DNA from 3 places in the Vibrio ponticus genome. Region 2 is predicted to be linked to each of the others. Evidence: predicted binding sites of a transcription regulator. Region 2 holds the regulator's gene; each other region holds the start of a gene.

Region 1 (6,057 bases), on a different replicon from region 2:
CAAGATTAGTCAAACGCAGCGAAATGCTGCGTTTTTAGTTGCCCACAATCTTGATTAAATTCTCTGCGGTCGCGATTGCTTGCTTGCGATTGGCGATATTCAACTTCTGATACAAGTTACGGATATGGGTTTTAATTGTGGTGCCTGCCACGTCCAATTCGTGCGCAATTTGTTCATTGGTTAAGCCAGAATAGATCAAGCCTAACACTTGCCATTCTCGCTGCGTGAGCGGGCTATTACGCACCAGTTCTGGAACTTGAGGGTGATGCACCAATCGGTCAACAAACCCTTCGTCAAAATGGTTTGCGCGTGAGCGCTGCGCCAGATTGACCGACTTCAGCAGTTGATTGACACGGTAACGAGTGAGGTCATCAAGTTCTGCCAGGAAACTGTGTTGCTCTAGCAGTGGCGTGAGCGCTTCAATATCGTAAAGAAAGTCACCAACGATGCCGGTTTGATTGGTCAGAAGTAGCGCTTGCTTCAAGCTTTCAATGGTGACCGATGGCTTGTCAGCCGCAAGGTTGATTACTGCGCGTAAGATTGCATTACGGCTGGTGTCCGCCACCAAGTTGTGTTGTAGCGCCGCATCCTTGAGCAGGTTCAGTGTGTCAGTCGCTTGGCTATGTTGTTTGAGCAACGTCTGCGCGCGAGCGATGTTGCGCCCATGCTGCTGGGTAAAATGATTGCATGCTTGCTCGATTGGAGAGGCTTTCTCTAGCCAAAGCTGAATGCTGGTGCCATCTTGCTTTGCCTGCCAAAACAGCAGTAAACAAAGCTCAGCACTCGCCGTTGCGTCGGTATGATAAAAGGCTTGGGCAAGGCGCAGTTCAATTTCGAGCACATACTTGGCGGCTTTATCTAATTCCCCGCGGCAGATGGCAATGCGAGCTAATAAAGAATAGCTCTGCAACTGCAACTTATCAGGCATCTGTTTAGTTAATGAGAACGCCTGCTGTGCATATTCCTCCGCCTCTTCTAGACGATTCCAACTAAAGAGTAATTGGGCGCGCACGCGCAGCAAAAACTCGTACAGAGGGTCTTGGTTCAAATGCTGATCTTCAATCAATTTAAAGCCGCTTTCCTGCACATCAAATGCAGCTTGCAGATAGCCTTTTGCCACCAGAATTTCACTCTGTTGAGCAATAGCCCAAAGCGCTTGGTGATGAACTTGATATTGTCGTGCGAGTTTTTCGGTTTGCTGCATCAAAGGTAATGCGCGGTCAAGGTAGCCCAACACATGATTGACTTCGCCAATAACAGACGTGGCGACAATACGGCTATGGAAAGCTTGCCCATCAACCTGGCTCAAGGCTAATTCGGCGAGTTGTAACGCAAGTTCTGGTTGATTTTTGCTGACAGCAATCTGCGCCTTTAAAGCGTTAAATTCGCCAATATCGCTGTTATTTGTTGCGAGATGGGAGGAATCTGCATGATGTAAAATCAACTCAACGTCTTCATGGCGTTGTTGGCTTTGTGCGATCCATGCATGCAGCAGACACAAGGTGGCATTACGATAGATTTGCTCGCTACTCAAATGACTTAATATTTGCTGTAAATACTCGAGTTCACCACTGTTAAATAACTGCCAACCTGATTGCTGCAATATCTCGACGAGCATTTGTTCACAATCGGCTTGTTCTGCATGCCAGAGTGCTTGCTTGGGATTAGCGTGTGCTAGCCAAGCTTGCGCGGCAGTTTGATGCAGGACTAACTCTTGGTCAATGAGTTGGACTTTCCTTTCGTGGACCAAAAATTCTTTGAACAGGCTGTGGAAGCGAAACCAGTTATATTGCTCCTGAATCGGTTGAATAAACAGCCCAAAGCGTTGCAGGTTTTCAATCATACTTTGCGCATCACTGCGTTTTGTCACTATCGCCGCAAGGGTATGGTTGAATCTATCGAGTACCGAACATTGCAATAAGAACCGCTGAGTATCTTGGTCGGTATTGGCAAACACTTCCTCTATTAAATATTCCCACAAATGTGTTTGATTGAGCTCGCTAGGCTGCGTGTTTGCGGCAAGCGATGAGTGGTTTTGATAGCGGGTTTGCCATGCGATTAGCTCAAGTGCGGAAGGCCAACCTTCTACGTAATCAAACAATTGCTCCACTTTGCCTGCTTCAAGCGGGGTGTCAATTCGCTGCTCAAGGAAAGCTCGCGTCTCTTCTACATCAAAAGCCAACATATTCTGTTCAATTTCAATGACTAATCCGTGAATACGTAGGTTGGATATACCCAGAGGTGGCATTGAGCGACTGGTGATAAGTAGCGTGAGGTTATCTGGCATGAGTTTAATGAAATATTTCATTGCCTGATGTATTTCTGGGTCTTGAATATGATGGAAGTCATCAAGCACTAGATAACTGTTGGCTTTGTGTTTACTGATCTGCTTGAGCGCATCTGTAAGCAGCTCCATGACGCTCAGTTGCGGGTTTTGCTCGGCTAATTTGAGGGTGGATTTACAGGATTGGCTCGTCGCCTCATTCAATGCTGCAACAAAGTAACCAGCAAAACGGTAAGGTAGGTTGTCATTTTCGTCTATGTTGTACCAACCGACACTCTTTTCTACTTCAACGAACTGTACTGCTAGAGCAGTTTTGCCATAGCCAGCGGGTGCCCGTAGCAATATCAGTTTGTGTGGTTTATTTAGCGTTAAGCGTTGCTTGATTCTTTCACGCGCAATCAGCGACATGGTGTAGCTTGGGCGACTGAGTTTAGAAGGAATCCACATCCTGTTTTGATCCTTATACTCGATAAATTGAGTGTGTTTTAGCTTATGTTACGCGATAAAGCAGCATTAGATGTATTGCTGCTCAGTGGTGATGAATTAGAACAACGGCTACCTCACGCTTTATTACTCTCTACGCCTTAGTTATGTGATGGCTGTCACTTATTGGCTCTGTAAGGCAGAAAGTAAGCACAATTTATCGCTAATAACTGAATTACAGAGAGGCACTTTGTTGATCAAATTCACGAATTTGGGGATTAGTCTGGTTCGGTTATCAGGCGGAACGGCTGAGTAGTCTGGAATGAAAGTAGCAGTTTTAAGTGATACGTATCACTGAGTTGGGTGACTGAGTTAGCCTAAGAGTGATATTGGTCACGTGTTGTTTGGTTTTAAGCCCACTACGCCCCCCAATCTCCACCTTACGGGTTGAAGCTCTAGGATGATGTATCCCCGCTTATGCCTAAGCAAGATACGACTATCCTATTTGAAGTTATGGTTGGGATCGTGGCACCACTCGATGTAACTAGCTTAACGGCTAGCTTTTACTTCTGTAGTGCGACCGACCGTAACGTTTAGTTGTTTAGGCTCAGTACTGCCCAAGAATTGCTTATTAACTGGGTTATGACAGGGAAACGAGAGAGATTTCAACGATGAAACCGACACAGCAGATCCATTTCGATAAAGCTTCATTCCAAAACAGTGTAAAAAAACACCTTAGCTCAACTTACGCCACCACCATTGAAAAAGCGTCAAGCCGCGCTTGGTATTTGGCGATGGGGCGTGCCCTCGCAGAATTGACAACCTTTGACCTGTTAGAAACCGAACAAGATGACAAAATCCGTAACGCTAAAAGTGTGAACTATTTGTCACTTGAGTTTTTGATTGGTCGCTTAACGGGTAATAACCTGATTAGCATGGGCTTATATGAGCCAATTTCTCAAGCGATGGAAGAGCTGGGACAAAACTTGACTGACCTATTGGAAGAAGAGCGCGACCCTTCCTTAGGTAACGGTGGCTTGGGGCGTCTTGCCGCTTGTTTTATGGACTCGCTTGCCGCACAAGAATTCCCAACTGTGGGCTATGGTTTGCACTACGAATACGGTTTGTTCAAACAATCTTTTGAGCAATGCCATCAAAAAGAAGCACCCGATGCATGGCGTGGTGTAGAAGGGTATCCATGGGAAATTGCTCGTCCTGAACTGGCACAAGAAATTGGCTTTTACGGTCACGTTGAAGTGAGTCAGGATAATGGTCGTGAAGTGCGCCGTTGGGTGCCGGGCATGACCGTAAAAGCAATGCCGTGGGATATTCCAATTGTTGGTTATCAGAGCGATACGGTTTATCCATTGCGCTTGTGGGAGTGCCGAGCTATCGCGCCATTCTCACTTGAGAGTTTCAACAACGGTAACTATTTTGAAGCGCAGCATGCGCTGATCGATGCGGGTAACATTACTAAAGTTCTTTATCCAAATGATAACCATGAGAAGGGTAAAACGCTGCGTTTAATGCAGCAATACTTCCATAGCGCAGCCTCTGTGCGCGATATCTTGCGTCGCCATGAAGAAGCGGGTCATACCTTAGCTTCGTTGCCGAAATACGAAACCATTCAACTTAACGATACTCACCCAACCATCGCTATTCCTGAACTGATGCGTATTTTTGTTGATGAGAAAGGCATGGGTTGGGATGAAGCGTGGGCGATTTGTTCAAAAACGTTTGCCTACACCAACCATACGCTATTGCCTGAGGCGCTTGAGACTTGGAGTGAATCACTGATTCAACGTCTACTGCCTCGCCATATGGAAATCATTTACCACATCAACCACTTGTTCCTAAAAGAAGTGCGTGAGAAGTGGCCAGGCGATGTTTCAAAGCAGCGCAAGCTTTCTATCATTCAAGAAGGCTTCCACCGCATGGTGCGTATGGCGAACCTGTGTGTCGTTGGCTCTTATGCTGTCAATGGCGTTGCCGCCTTGCACTCAGAATTGGTTAAGCGCGATCTATTCCCTGAGTTCCATGAATTGTATCCGAATCGCTTACAGAATGTGACTAACGGCATCACGCCGCGTCGTTGGTTGAAGTTCTGTAACCCAGGACTAAGTCAATTGATTACGGACAAGATAGGCGACCAGTGGGCTGCGGATCTTGACCAACTCGAGGCGATTTCTCAATACGCCGATGATGCAGAATTTCAGCAGCAGTTTATGGCGGTGAAGAAAGCCAATAAGCAGCGTTTAGCGGATTGGGTAAAAGCCAACATGGACATCGAGCTCGATACCAATGCGATCTTTGATGTGCAGATCAAGCGTTTACATGAATATAAACGCCAACATTTGAATATGTTGCATATTTTGTCGCTTTACCATCGCCTGCTGAATGATGCTGATTTCGATATGGCGCCTCGCGTGTTTATCTTTGCTGCCAAAGCGGCACCGGGTTATCACTTGGCTAAGCAAATCATCTATGCAATCAATAAGATTGCCGAGAAGGTAAACAGCGACCCTCGCATCAACAACAAGCTCAAAGTGGTGTTCTTGCCGGATTACCGCGTCAGTATGGCAGAAATCATTATTCCAGCGGCGGATGTATCAGAGCAGATCTCCACAGCGGGTAAAGAAGCGTCGGGTACCGGTAATATGAAAATGGCGCTTAATGGTGCCTTAACCATCGGAACTATGGATGGGGCGAACGTCGAAATTCGCGAAGAAGTGGGCGATGACAACATCTACATCTTTGGTCTAGAAGTCGATGAAGTTGAACGCCTACATGCCTCTGGTTACAACCCATATGCTTACTACAATGCTGACCCATTGCTAAAAGCGTCGCTCGATCTCCTGATTGGTGATGAATTTACACCAGGTGAGCCGGGTAAGCTGGGCGCAACCTATGACAGCGTTTTAGATGGTGGTGATCCTTACTTAGTGTTAGCTGACTTTGCCTCTTATGTTGAAGCGCATGAAGCGATTGATGCGCAATATCGTGACCAAGCGGGTTGGGCGAAAAAAGCCATTCTAAATACGGCATTAGTCGGCAAGTTCAGCTCAGATCGCAGCATTAGAGATTACGTTAACAACATCTGGCAACTTGAAAGCGTTAAGCGCTAACGAGAAAAAGACCACCGTAAGGTGGTCTTAGTTTCCACATTTTACCGCTTTCGGAGAAGTTTATGATTAGTAATACCGTACTCAAACAGGTCGCTAGCTTGGCTCATATCGCTGACTCTTACATCAGCGCTTGGGGAACGCCAGCAGAGGTAGAGCCAGAGAGCATTGTGCGTTTGTTATCCTCGCTAGGTTATGACACCAGCAGTGATGAAGCGCTGTTAGCAA
Region 2 (6,057 bases):
GGAGAACAAGGGCTGATGGTTCTTGTGGCGGGAGCCAATGTGGTGCGCTTTACACCATCTTTAGTGATCAGTAAGCAAGATATCGAACAAGGTTTAGAAAAACTGGATAAGGCTCTGGCAAGCCTGACTAACTAATTACAACATTCAGCGAAAACAGAGCTCTGTTTTCGCTATATCAACCCCGCAGCGGTTCTTAACTGGTCATGGCAACTCGCTTGCTTTGAGCCAGCTTGAGATTGTGGTGTTGATATCAGTATCTGGAGGGAGTATCGATGCTGGTTGTTCGTCCTATCTCTATGTCAGACTATGATGCGTTGCACACCTGTGCCGTCGAATCAGGTCACGGATTTACATCTCTACCGGTTAATCAAGAACTACTGACTAACCGTATCACCCACTCAGAATATAGCTTCGCTAAACCCCAAGTGACCGAACCTGGTGATGAAGGTTATCTCATGGTCGGGTTTGATAGTGACAGTGATGAAGTGGCGGGCTGTACTGGTATTGAAGCATCGATTGGTTGGGATGTGCCGTTTTATTCTTACCACATCAGTACCATTGTTCATTCATCGCCCAAGTTGGGGGTGAATAATGTGGTGAAGCTGCTGACCTTTGGTAATAACTACACTGGATGCAGTGAAATTTGTACCTTGTTTTTGCGTGAGAAGTTCCGTGGTGGTCTCAATGGACGCTTGATGTCGAAGTGTCGTTTTTTGATGATGGCGGAACATCCTCATCGTTTCTCAAAAACCGTTTTTGCAGAGATGCGTGGAGTCTCTGACGAAGAGGGCAACTCTCCATTTTGGCAATGGCTACAAGAGAACTTTTTCAGTATCGATTTTACCATGGCAGATTACTTAACCGGGATTGGTAAGAAAGGATTTATTGCCGACCTAATGCCGAAGTTACCTATCTACATCAATTTGCTTAGCCCAGAAGCGCAAGCGGTCATTGGGCAGGTGCATGACAATACCAAGCCGGCGTTGAGCCTATTGGAAAAAGAGGGCTTCACCTGCCGTAATTACGTCGATATTTTTGATGGTGGTCCAACCGTCGAGTGCGATTTGCGTAATATCGAATCGGTGCGTCACTCTTTCCGCGCCAAAGTTGCTATCAGTGAGCACAGTAGCGATAACGACTATTTGATCAGTAACACCTCGTTTGAAAACTTTAGAGCCGTCGCGGCTAAAGCGGCTCACGACCACGCCACTGAGTCGGTCATTATCGCACCGGATGTTGCAGAGGCTTTGCAGGTCGAAAACGGGGATTACGTGCGCATGCTTGCGCAATAACGTCAAACAGTTAAGGAATGATGATATGACACAGTGGATAGCAGGTAAGTGGCTAGAAGGTGCAGGTGAAACGATAGAGTCAACCACGCCATACAGTGGTGAAGTGGTATGGCAAAGCCGTAGCGCAACGGCGGCTCAAGTGGATGAGGCGGTTTCATCCGCAAGACGGGCATTTTTAAGCTGGAAAAAGCTGAGCTTTGAGCAGCGTGAAGCGGTCGTGTTGCGCTTTGCCGAATTGGTCAAAGCCAATAGCGAGCAAGTTGCTGAGGTGATAGCCAAAGAGACCGGGAAGCCGCTGTGGGAAACGCGTACGGAAGCGGCGGCTATGGCGGGTAAAATTGCCATTTCAATTCGAGCTTATCATCAGCGCACGGGTGAGTCGCAACGTGAGGCGGCAGGTAATCAAATCGTGCTGCGTCACAGACCGTTAGGCGTTATGGCAGTTTTTGGTCCTTATAATTTTCCTGCCCATTTACCCAATGGGCATATCGTTCCTGCGCTGTTAGCCGGTAATACCGTGGTGTTTAAGCCGTCGGAGCAAACTCCGTGGACGGGTGAACTGGCGATGAAACTTTGGCAGAAAGCGGGTTTGCCTGATGGCGTGATTAACTTAGTTCAAGGCGGCAAAGAGACCGGGATCGCGCTCGCTGAATCAAAAGGGATTGATGGGCTGTTGTTTACCGGTAGCGCCAATACTGGACACTTACTGCATCGCCAGTTTGCAGGTCAGCCAGATAAAATGCTGGCGCTGGAGATGGGCGGTAACAACCCGATGGTGATTTCAGAGCAGTACGGCGATCTTGATGCGACCGTCTATACCATTATCCAATCCGCATTTATCAGTGCTGGTCAGCGTTGCACCTGTGCGCGCCGACTTTATATACCAAGCGGTGATAAAGGTGACCAACTGCTGGTGAGACTGGTCGAAGCCACGCGTAATATTCGTGTTGATCAACCTTTTGCCGACCCGGCGCCTTTTATGGGACCACAGATCTCTCAAGCGGCAGCGAACATAATCCTCGATGCTCAGCAAAACCTGCAGTCACTCGGTGGTGAAAGTCTCATTGAAGCAAAGTTAGGTTCATGCGCGTTTGTTTCACCGGGCATCATTGATGTAACAGCTGTCGAATCGTTGCCAGATGAAGAGTATTTCGGTCCTTTACTGCAAGTGATTCGCTATCAAGGCATTGAGCAAGCGGTAGAGTTCGCCAATGATACTCGCTTTGGTTTGTCGGCAGGGTTAGTCTCCACCGATGACGCGGAGTGGGAATATTTTGTTGAGCACATTCGCGCCGGTATCGTTAACCGTAATCGTCAGTTAACCGGAGCCAGTGGCGATGCGCCATTTGGTGGACCGGGCGCATCGGGTAACTTGCGTCCAAGTGCTTATTACGCGGCTGACTACTGCGCCTACCCAATGGCTTCGATGGAAGGTGAGCAAACCTTGTTACCTGATAGCTTAAGCCCGGGTATCATCTTGTAAAAACTTAGACTAAGTCACATAGGTTAATACTCTAGTGACTTAGTCTTACACTACACTTGATTGACTTACTCAAAGAACAATAACAACACCCTACACCGAAACAAGGAGGCGCTATGACGCCAGATACATTGTTCCAGTCGCTATGGGAAGATTATACCTCACGCCTTTGCCCCTCAGCGGGTAATGTGCATAAGCTGCTGCAAGAAGATGAACCACTCATCAATGACCACATTGCCCTGCGTACCTTCAACTTAGCGCCAGTTGAGTTAGAGGTGTTAGCTAAACCTTTCTTAGCGTTAGGCTACCAAGAAGCTGGCGATTATCTGTTTGAAGCCAAAAAACTGGTCGCCAAGCACTATCAACACCCTGATCCAACTCAACCTAAAGTGTTTATTAGTCAACTTAAAGTCGAAGAGTGCTCTGCGCAGCTACAAACGATAGTCAAACAGTTGGTTGCTCAAGTATCCGCGGAGGATATGCAAGGTAGTGAGTTTTTGTACGCTGGTCGTCCTTGGCAATTGACGCATCAAGATTATCAACTGCTCGCACAAGAGAGTGAGTACGCCGCGTGGTTAGCCGCGCACGGTTATGGCGCCAACCACTTTACTGTGAGTGTTAATCAGCTCAATCAGTTTGACCAAGTGCAACAGGTGAATGACTATCTCAAAGCTTGTGGTTTTGTGATTAACCAATCCGGCGGAGAGGTAAAAGGTTCCCCCGATGTGTTGCTCGAACAATCGTCTACCATGGCAGATAAAGTTCAAGTGGAATTTGAGGATGGGGTAGTGCTTATCCCCGGAGGTTTCTACGAGTTTGCTAAGCGCTACCCAATGGCAGACGGTGAGCTTTACCCCGGCTTTGTCGCCGCATCAGCCGATAAGATATTTGAGAGTACCAACGGATAACGGAACGCTGCCGCTTACGGAGGTGGGAATGCTTCGCGCACGGAACGCTGCCGCTTACGGAGGTGGGAATGCTTCGCGCACGGAACGCTGCCGCTTACGGAGGTGGGAATGCTTCGCGCACGGAACGCTGCCGCTTACGGAGGTGGGAATGCTTCGCGCACGGAACGCTGCCGCTCACGGATGTGGGAATGCTTTGCGCACGGAACGCTGCCGCTTACGGATGCGGGAATGCTTCGCGCACGGAACGCTGTCGCTTACGGCTACGGGAATGCTTCTCACACGGAATGCTGCCGCTGACAGATATTGGAGTGCTTCGTGTATGGAACGGGGTTTAAGTTGTTTTATCTCGAAGTCCGATCTCGGAGCGAAGCGTTCCAAATTCTCGATTCCGCTAAAGAAAAAAGCCACCCGAGGGTGGCTTTTGTAATCTTATTCGCTCACAGGTGTGAATTAGCGAGTGCCGTACACAACGATAGTTTTACCGTGAGCAGAGATTAGGTTCTGCTCTTCTAGCATCTTCAAGATACGACCAACCGTTTCACGAGAACAGCCAACGATTTGACCGATTTCTTGACGTGTGATCTTGATTTGCATGCCGTCTGGGTGAGTCATCGCATCAGGTTGTTTCGCTAGGTTTAGTAGCGTTTGCGCGATACGACCAGTTACATCTAGGAATGCTAGGTCACCCACTTTTTGGCTAGTCACTTGTAGGCGACGTGCCATTTGCGAAGACAGACGCATAAGAATGTCTGGGTTTACTTGGATAAGTTGACGGAATTTCTTAAATGAAATTTCAGCTACTTCACAAGGAGACTTGGCACGAACCCAAGCTGTGCGCTCTTGATCTTCTTCAAATAGACCAAGCTCACCGATGAAATCACCTTGGTTTAGGTAAGAAAGGATCATTTCCTTACCTTCTTCGTCCTTGATAAGAACCGCAACAGAACCCTTAACGATGTAGTACAAAGTTTCTGCTTTCTCGCCCGCATGAATTAGCGTGCTTTTTGATGGGTACTTATGAATATGACAGTGTGAAAGGAACCACTCTAATGTTGGATCGGTTTGAGGTTTACCTAGAACCATAATATCTCACTTCCTCTGCAGGGTACGCTTGCGCTTTCCATGTTGTTGCTAAGCCCAAAATGGGGATAACTAGGATAAGAGCACTTTACTAGTGCTGCAAGCTATCTTGTGTTTCGGTTTCAAATAGTATCCTTTTTCCCAAAGGATTTCTTGATTTTAATCGGGTACAGGGTGCTATTTTATAAGCGAAAACGTGCACATGATCACGGTATGAAAAGTAATCGCGTTTATCGCTACCTAAATGACTTAAAAACGCGGACTTCAGAGTCTCGTCACGGTGCCTGATTTACCACAAAGGTAACAGGCACAATGCCGCCCAGGGGTAAGTATTCTCTAGGTCGTTTGTACGTGACTCGCTCAGTAATACTCACACTTTTAGGTGACTTGGGTTACGCTATTTAGCCAATTTTGCCCGTTTCTATTAACTGCTGAAGAATCGGTCTGACAATCAGTTCCATCGCAAAACTCATTTTGCCACCAGGGACAACGAGCGTGTTGTGACGCGACATGAATGACCCATCTATCATTGCTAATAGGTAGGGATAGTCAACGTTTTTGAAGCCACGTAAGCGGATTACCACAAAGCTTTCATCTAAGCTTGGAATCCCCTTCGCATCCAGCGGGTTGGAGGTATCCACGGTCGGCACACGTTGGAAGTTAATATGGGTGCGAGAAAATTGTGGCGTAATGTAGTTTAGGTAATCATCCATTGAGCGAACAATTGAGTCCATGACCGCTTCACGAGAATGACCTCGGTCACGAGTATCGCGGACGAACTTTTGAATCCACTCAAGGTTGACGATCGGCACCATGCCAATCAGAAAGTCGACATGTTGAGACACATTAACATCACCATCCACCACGCCGCCATGCAAGCCTTCGTAGAACAGAACATCACTGTCTTCTGGGAGCTCTTGCCATGGCGTAAAAGTGCCGGGCATTTGGTTGTAAGGCACCGCTTCATCAAAAGTGTGCAAGTAGCGACGGACTTTACCGCTGCCATCTTCACCGTATTGACGGAAAAACTCAGCCAGAGCAGGGAAGTCGTTCGCTTGCGGACCAAAGTAGCTGATATGGCGACCTTGTTCACGGGCTTTGCGGATCTCCACATCCATTTCAGGACGTGTAAAACGATGGAAGCTATCCCCCTCAACCCAGGCGGGTTTGATGTCCATCATATTGAACATCTTGCGAAAGGCTTCGGAGGTCGTGGTAGTACCCGCACCAGAAGAACCAGTGACGGCAATGATTGGATGCTTTGCTGACATGACAAACCCTGTCTAAAACTAACGTT
Region 3 (6,057 bases), on a different replicon from region 2:
CCTGCTTTTGCGATGCCACGAGCGGTAACCGTTGCCTACGAAATGGGTATTAAGCCATTTGTTTCTGGTGATTATCTGGCGCTGTTCTCATTCATCTTTGTTGCCCTGACATTGGTATTGGCACTACAGCGTGGCAAGTTGGTTGACTATATCGGCAAATTTATGACACCAATGTTGGTATTGATGCTGGCGGCGCTGGCTCTAGCGGCGTTAGTGATGCCTTTAGGCGAGTTGAGTACGCCGACGATGGATTATCAGCAACAAGCATTAACCAGTGGCTTAATTCAAGGCTATATGACCATGGATGCGATCGCTGCGGTTGGTTTTGGTTGGGTGATCATCAAAGCGATCACTGACAAAGGTCATGTGACTTCAAAATCGATTTTTAAAGTGACGTTAAAAGTAACCTTGGTTTACGCACTATTGATGTCAGGTTGCTACCTTGCGATGGCTTACGTTGGTGCTACGTCGGCAAGCATTGCAGAGGGTGTGACTAATGGTGGTGAGCTTCTAACTCGTTACGCAGCAGAAGTATTTGGTACGTTTGGTTTAGTTTTACTTTCGGGCATCATCATCATGGCGTGTCTAACCACGACGGTAGGTCTGACTAACGCTTGCGCTGAGTACTATCAGCAAACCTTTAACTCACCGTTCTCACTAACGGCAGTGATTGTTGTCGTGCTTACTGGCGTGATTGCTAACTTTGGTTTGAACCAGATCCTTGCGGTGAGTTTGCCTGCAATTCTAATTTTGTGCCCAGTTGCTATCGCGCTGGTTTTGACGGCACTTGTCATCCCGACGGATCGAGCGAATTGGTTTGCGTATGTTGCGGTAGTGGCAATCAGTTTGCTGTTGGGTTCTATTGATGCGTTAAGCATTCTTGAGATGCTGCCTGACTCCTTGGCATCACTATTAAACCAATACTTACCGCTGTTTAGTGCGCATGCGAGTTGGTTTATGCCTGTTGTTGCGTTAATCGCCGTATCAAAGTGGAAACTGTCGCGCCAAATCGAAACGCAAACTGCAGAGCTAGATATCGCAGTTAAGACCAATCGTTAAGCGTGTAAACGGATAAGAACTAGAGACTTCCCTGAGGCGCTTGAGGGAAGTCTCATTAATTAAGCGACAGTAATCTGCTGAGCGAAAATGATGCGATCTTTTCCGCCGCTTTTGGCTTGATATAGCGCGCTATCAGCTGCTTGAATGAGCTCGATATAACTAATATCTTGCAATATCGGAGAGTATGCAGCCCCCACACTTAGGGTTAGAGAGTGCACGTTTTGGCTATTTGAGTTAGTGATCTTGAGCTCACGCACTGCAACTAAGATCTCCTCAGCGATCATTTTTAATTGCGCTTCTGTTAAGCCTACAAATGCGAAGATGAATTCTTCTCCGCCATAGCGAGCGAGAATGAAATCCTGTGTCTTTACAATGGTCTTCAATCGATTGGCGATAGCGACCAAACATTGATCGCCTTCCAAATGACCATATTTATCATTAATTGACTTGAAATTATCGATATCCAGCATGAGTATCGATAAAGAAGAGTAGTTATTTTTAGAGCTGGCTGCAGTATCGTCTAAATATCGTTGTAGTGCTCTTCGATTGGCAATCATTGTTAGAGGATCAATAAAAACAAGTTGCTCAAGTTTTGATGTTAAATATTCTAGTTCTTTGTTTTTTAATTCAAGTTCTTTATTTGCAATAATTAACTGATCTTGATACTTTCTTCGTACAATATTTTGCGAAATGATAAAACCAAGCATCTTGAGAATATTAACTTGCGAGGGTTTTAATGGCGTTGCAGTGATTAAGTTGTCACACGCTATCCAACCAATGGCTTCATTGCCATCCCAAAGGGTGACATAGCCGTTCCAACCGATACCCACATTCGCAAAATTGTGTAATAAAGAGGTGTGTTGCTGAAAGCCGATAAAGGTACGGTTACGAATCATCTCAGAAGCAAATACATGTTCATCAATGGTGGAAGTAAACCAGCGCTCATCCACGACATTGCCTTCAGTATCAGTGCCATAGGTGCCTTGAACTTGGTTGTCTCCCGTGATTAGAAAGATCGCTAACCTATCAATAGTTAGATTAACTATCGCATGTTCGACCGCAATTCTATACATCTCGTCATTGGATTCTGCGCGCCCTAATAGATAGGAAATATCATGCAAGATGTCTATTTCTTTATTATATCGAGTTTGACGTGTACTCATGAAAACTGACCTAGTAATTTATTATTATTTTATAAAGTTTAAAACATAAGAATATGTAGGGTTAACCTCACATTCAGATAGATAAAATAATATTAAATTGCCGCTAATTCGTGATCTATTACGCAAAAGTGTGGGGTGGTTCAACATTATGTTGTCGAAGAATTAAGACTTTTGATCAATAGCGAAAAGTAACTTTGTGAAAATTGTCATGATATCGATTACATTATGATTTATAAAAATATTCATAGTAATCGCTAGAGCGCATAGGTAGCTGCATTAATATCACAAATTGCTATTAAATCGATTATTAATATTAATGGTGGTAGTCATTTTATTGTAAGCAAGTGTTTTAGAATCCTATCGGATATGCGCAAATCTGTTTATTTAGATTGTTGCTTTGATAGCTACCGCTCCACATTCTTACTTGTTAGCAGGTACATGTAATTTACTTACTCACGACATAGGGGATCTTAACGGATTAGTGATTCATTTAAGTTAGAGTTCAAACTAAAATCACCTACTTTTATGCGAGTAATATCACATTAATGCCCCTTATTTGAGCAAAAATTTGATTTTTGCCTCCCTTTGGTGCGCATAATAATAAGGGATTTTGATTAGAGCTCTAAGGAAAGTTTCTAACATGATTACAGTAGAACCTTGGTTGGATTCGCCGGATACGAAAACCAAACTAAGTAAACAATTGATATTTCGTGAACCTAATGTCACCGATGGAGATAGTATTTTTAGTTTGATAGCGGCTTGTCCGCCTTTAGACACCAATTCTTCATACTGCAACTTCTTACAAGCTACTCATTTCAGCAATACCTGTATTTTGGTTGAGCAAGACAACCGTGTTGGCGGTTTCATCTCTGCTTACCGCAAGCCAGATCAGCAAGATGTGCTTTTTGTCTGGCAAGTAGCTGTCTCTCCAGATTTTCGAGGCAAAGGTCTCGCATCCCGCATGTTAAACGCTCTGCTAGCCAGAGACGGTTTAGAGAATATTAAAGCGATAGAAACCACTATTACTAAGTCAAACAAGGCTTCTTGGGCGTTATTTGAAAAGTTCGATGCCAGCCAAGGCGGACAAGGAGATGTGACGATCTTCTTAGACGAACAAGCCCACTTTAAAGGTAAGCACGACACTGAATACCTCTATCGCATTCCCACCAAATAACTTCAATTTTAACTAGGAAAGATACGGTCTTATTATGGACATTTTTAACAAGCAAGAATCTAAGGTTCGTTCGTACTCGAACAGTTTTCCCGTGGTTTTCACCAAAGCACAAGGTAGTTGGTTAGAGACGGAAAACGGCGAGCGTTACTTGGATTTTCTTGCCGGAGCAGGTTCTTTAAATTACGGTCACAACAATCCAGAGCTAAAACAAGCGCTAGTTGAATATATTTTGGCGGATGGCATTACTCATGGCTTGGATATGCACTCTGAGGCGAAAGCTAATTTCCTACAAGTGCTGAAAAACGTCATTCTTGAGCCAAGAAACCTAGATTACAAAGTGCAGTTTACTGGACCGACTGGTACGAACGCAGTAGAGGCAGCACTAAAGCTGGCTAAAAAAGCCAAAGGGCGCAGTAGCGTAGTCGCCTTTACTAACGGTTTCCACGGCTGTACGGCAGGTGCGCTTGCCGCCACTGGTAATCAGCACCACCGTCAAGGCGCGCCACAAGGTAGCTTGTCAGGTATTACGCGGATTCCTTTTGAAGGATATGCAGGTGTGGATGGGTTAGCGTTGTTTGAAACCATGCTTAACGATAATTCAGCGGGCATGGATAAGCCAGCGGCAGTACTTTTGGAAACGGTGCAAGGCGAGGGGGGGCTTAATGTCGCTTCTAATGCATGGCTTCAACGTCTAAGCAAGATCTGTAAGGCTAACGATATCTTGCTGATTGTCGATGATATTCAAGCGGGGTGCGGTCGCACAGGTACCTTCTTTAGCTTTGAACCAGCGGGTATTCAACCTGATATTGTGACCTTGTCAAAATCAATCGGTGGCTATGGTTTACCGATGGCAGTTGTGCTGCTTAAACCTGAGTTAGATATTTGGAAACCGGGTGAACACAACGGTACTTTTCGTGGCAACAACCACGCCTTCGTAACAGCCGCAAAAGCGTTAGAGCTATATTGGTCAGATAACGCGTTAGAAAAGCACATTGCGCGCAGTTCACAACAGGTTACTGAGGTGATTGAAAAGCAACTTAAGCGCTTCCCTGAACTGTTTGTACAACAGAAAGGGCGCGGAATGATGATTGGCATTGAATGTCAAAATGGCGCTCTTGCTGGCGATATTGCCAAAGCGTGTTTTGCTAACGGTATGATCATCGAAACCGCAGGTCCTAACGATGAAGTGGTGAAATTTTTCTGCCCGCTAACCATCACTGAGTCTGAACTTGGACAAGGTCTCGCGATTTTCGAGCAAGCCGTTGAGTCCATCGCGCAGAAACACTTCAAAAAAGCATCTTAAAAATAGGAAATAATCATGATTGTTAGAACGCTAGAGGAATGCCGTAATAGCGAACGTCGCGTAGCATCAGAAACGTGGGAAAGTGTTCGTATGCTGCTTAAAGATGACAAGATGGGTTTTTCGTTCCATATCACGACTATCTTTGAGAATACTGAAACCCATATTCACTATCAAAACCACTTGGAGTCGGTTTACTGCATGAGTGGGGAAGGCGAAATTGAAGTGGTGGGCGGTGAGACTTACCCGATTAAACCAGGTACGCTCTATATTCTGGATAAGCATGACGAGCACTATCTCCGTGCTTACAAAGATACCCCTATGGTGATGGCATGCGTGTTTAATCCACCAATCACAGGCGCAGAGACTCACGACGAAAACGGTGTATACCCTCTGATTGATTAATGAATCAAAAGCTAACTTTGTCTGAAACGGTGAGGCGATTAAGCCTCACTGTTTTTATCCCAATTTTGTTTTTAACTCAGGCGTTGAATCACTTAATCAATTTGCTTAACCAGTTTAATTAAGTGATTCAATTTAATAATTCGACTAAGGACAGTCCATGACTTATACCGTAGAAAAAATCGGCGGTACATCTATGTCTGCTTTTGACGCAGTGCTAGACAATATTATTCTTCGCCCTAAAGACCCGTATAACCGAGTGTTCGTGGTATCAGCTTACGGTGGTATGACCGATGTACTGCTGGAGAACAAGAAAAACGGTAAACCTGGCGTGTATCAACTGATTGCCAAACGCGATGACACTTGGGGGGAAGCGCTCGCCCAAGTAGAACGACAGATGTTATTAGTTAATGAGAACATCTTTGCTGATCCAATGAGTCGTATGCGCGCGGATAAATACATTCGCTCTCGCATTGCTGAAGCCAAAAATTGTATCAGCAATATTCTCGATACTTGTCGCTATGGTCAATTTTCTTTGCGTCATTATCTGCCACAGATTCGCGAGTTTTTGTCGTCGATTGGCGAAGTCCATAGTGCGTATAACAGTGCACTCAAGTTAAAGACGTTAGGGATCAACGCTACGTTTGTTGACCTGTCAGGTTGGGATTGCCAAAAACCGCTGACACTGGATGAAACCATCGCCGAAGCGTTTGAAAAAATAGATGTAACTAAAGAGCTACCGATAGTGACGGGTTATGCTTATACCAAAGATGGTTTGATGAAGACCTATGATAGAGGTTACAGCGAAATGACCTTTAGCCGTATCGCGTCGATCACCAATGCGGATCTCGCCATCATCCACAAAGAATATCATCTAAGTTCAGCCGACCCGCGTATTGTAGGAACCGACCAAGTGCTGCCGATTGGCAAAACTAATTTTGATGTGGCGGATCAACTTG

What was found. The regulator CRP, encoded in region 2, controls carbon source genes, mostly activating them, when cyclic AMP is high. The targets are predictions, from matches to a motif close to TGTGANNNNNNTCACA.
Region 1: a site for CRP is predicted at 2,876-2,891, ahead of malT (HTH-type transcriptional regulator MalT). Genes of this name have one in related genera too.
Region 3: a site for CRP is predicted at 2,749-2,764, ahead of ectA (diaminobutyrate acetyltransferase). Genes of this name have one in related genera too.

Annotation. Positions count from the first base shown of each region.
Region 1 covers NZ_AP019658.1:133,702-139,758, forward strand. Annotated here, with positions in the region: gene GZN30_RS15175 (GNAT family N-acetyltransferase) at 1-9, shown strand, start outside; gene malT (HTH-type transcriptional regulator MalT) at 35-2,731, opposite strand; gene GZN30_RS15185 (glycogen/starch/alpha-glucan phosphorylase) at 3,379-5,832, shown strand; gene malQ (4-alpha-glucanotransferase) at 5,895-6,057, shown strand, end outside.
Region 2 covers NZ_AP019657.1:3,157,431-3,163,487, forward strand. Annotated here, with positions in the region: gene GZN30_RS14245 (aspartate aminotransferase family protein) at 1-135, shown strand, start outside; gene astA (arginine N-succinyltransferase) at 273-1,292, shown strand; gene astD (succinylglutamate-semialdehyde dehydrogenase) at 1,318-2,775, shown strand; gene GZN30_RS14260 (DUF1338 domain-containing protein) at 2,889-3,680, shown strand; gene crp (cAMP-activated global transcriptional regulator CRP) at 4,131-4,763, opposite strand; gene GZN30_RS14270 (phosphoribulokinase) at 5,162-6,031, opposite strand.
Region 3 covers NZ_AP019658.1:585,212-591,268, forward strand. Annotated here, with positions in the region: gene brnQ (branched-chain amino acid transport system II carrier protein) at 1-1,059, shown strand, start outside; gene GZN30_RS17080 (GGDEF domain-containing protein) at 1,119-2,009, opposite strand; gene ectA (diaminobutyrate acetyltransferase) at 2,863-3,396, shown strand; gene ectB (diaminobutyrate--2-oxoglutarate transaminase) at 3,431-4,699, shown strand; gene GZN30_RS17095 (ectoine synthase) at 4,715-5,101, shown strand; gene GZN30_RS17100 (aspartate kinase) at 5,259-6,057, shown strand, end outside.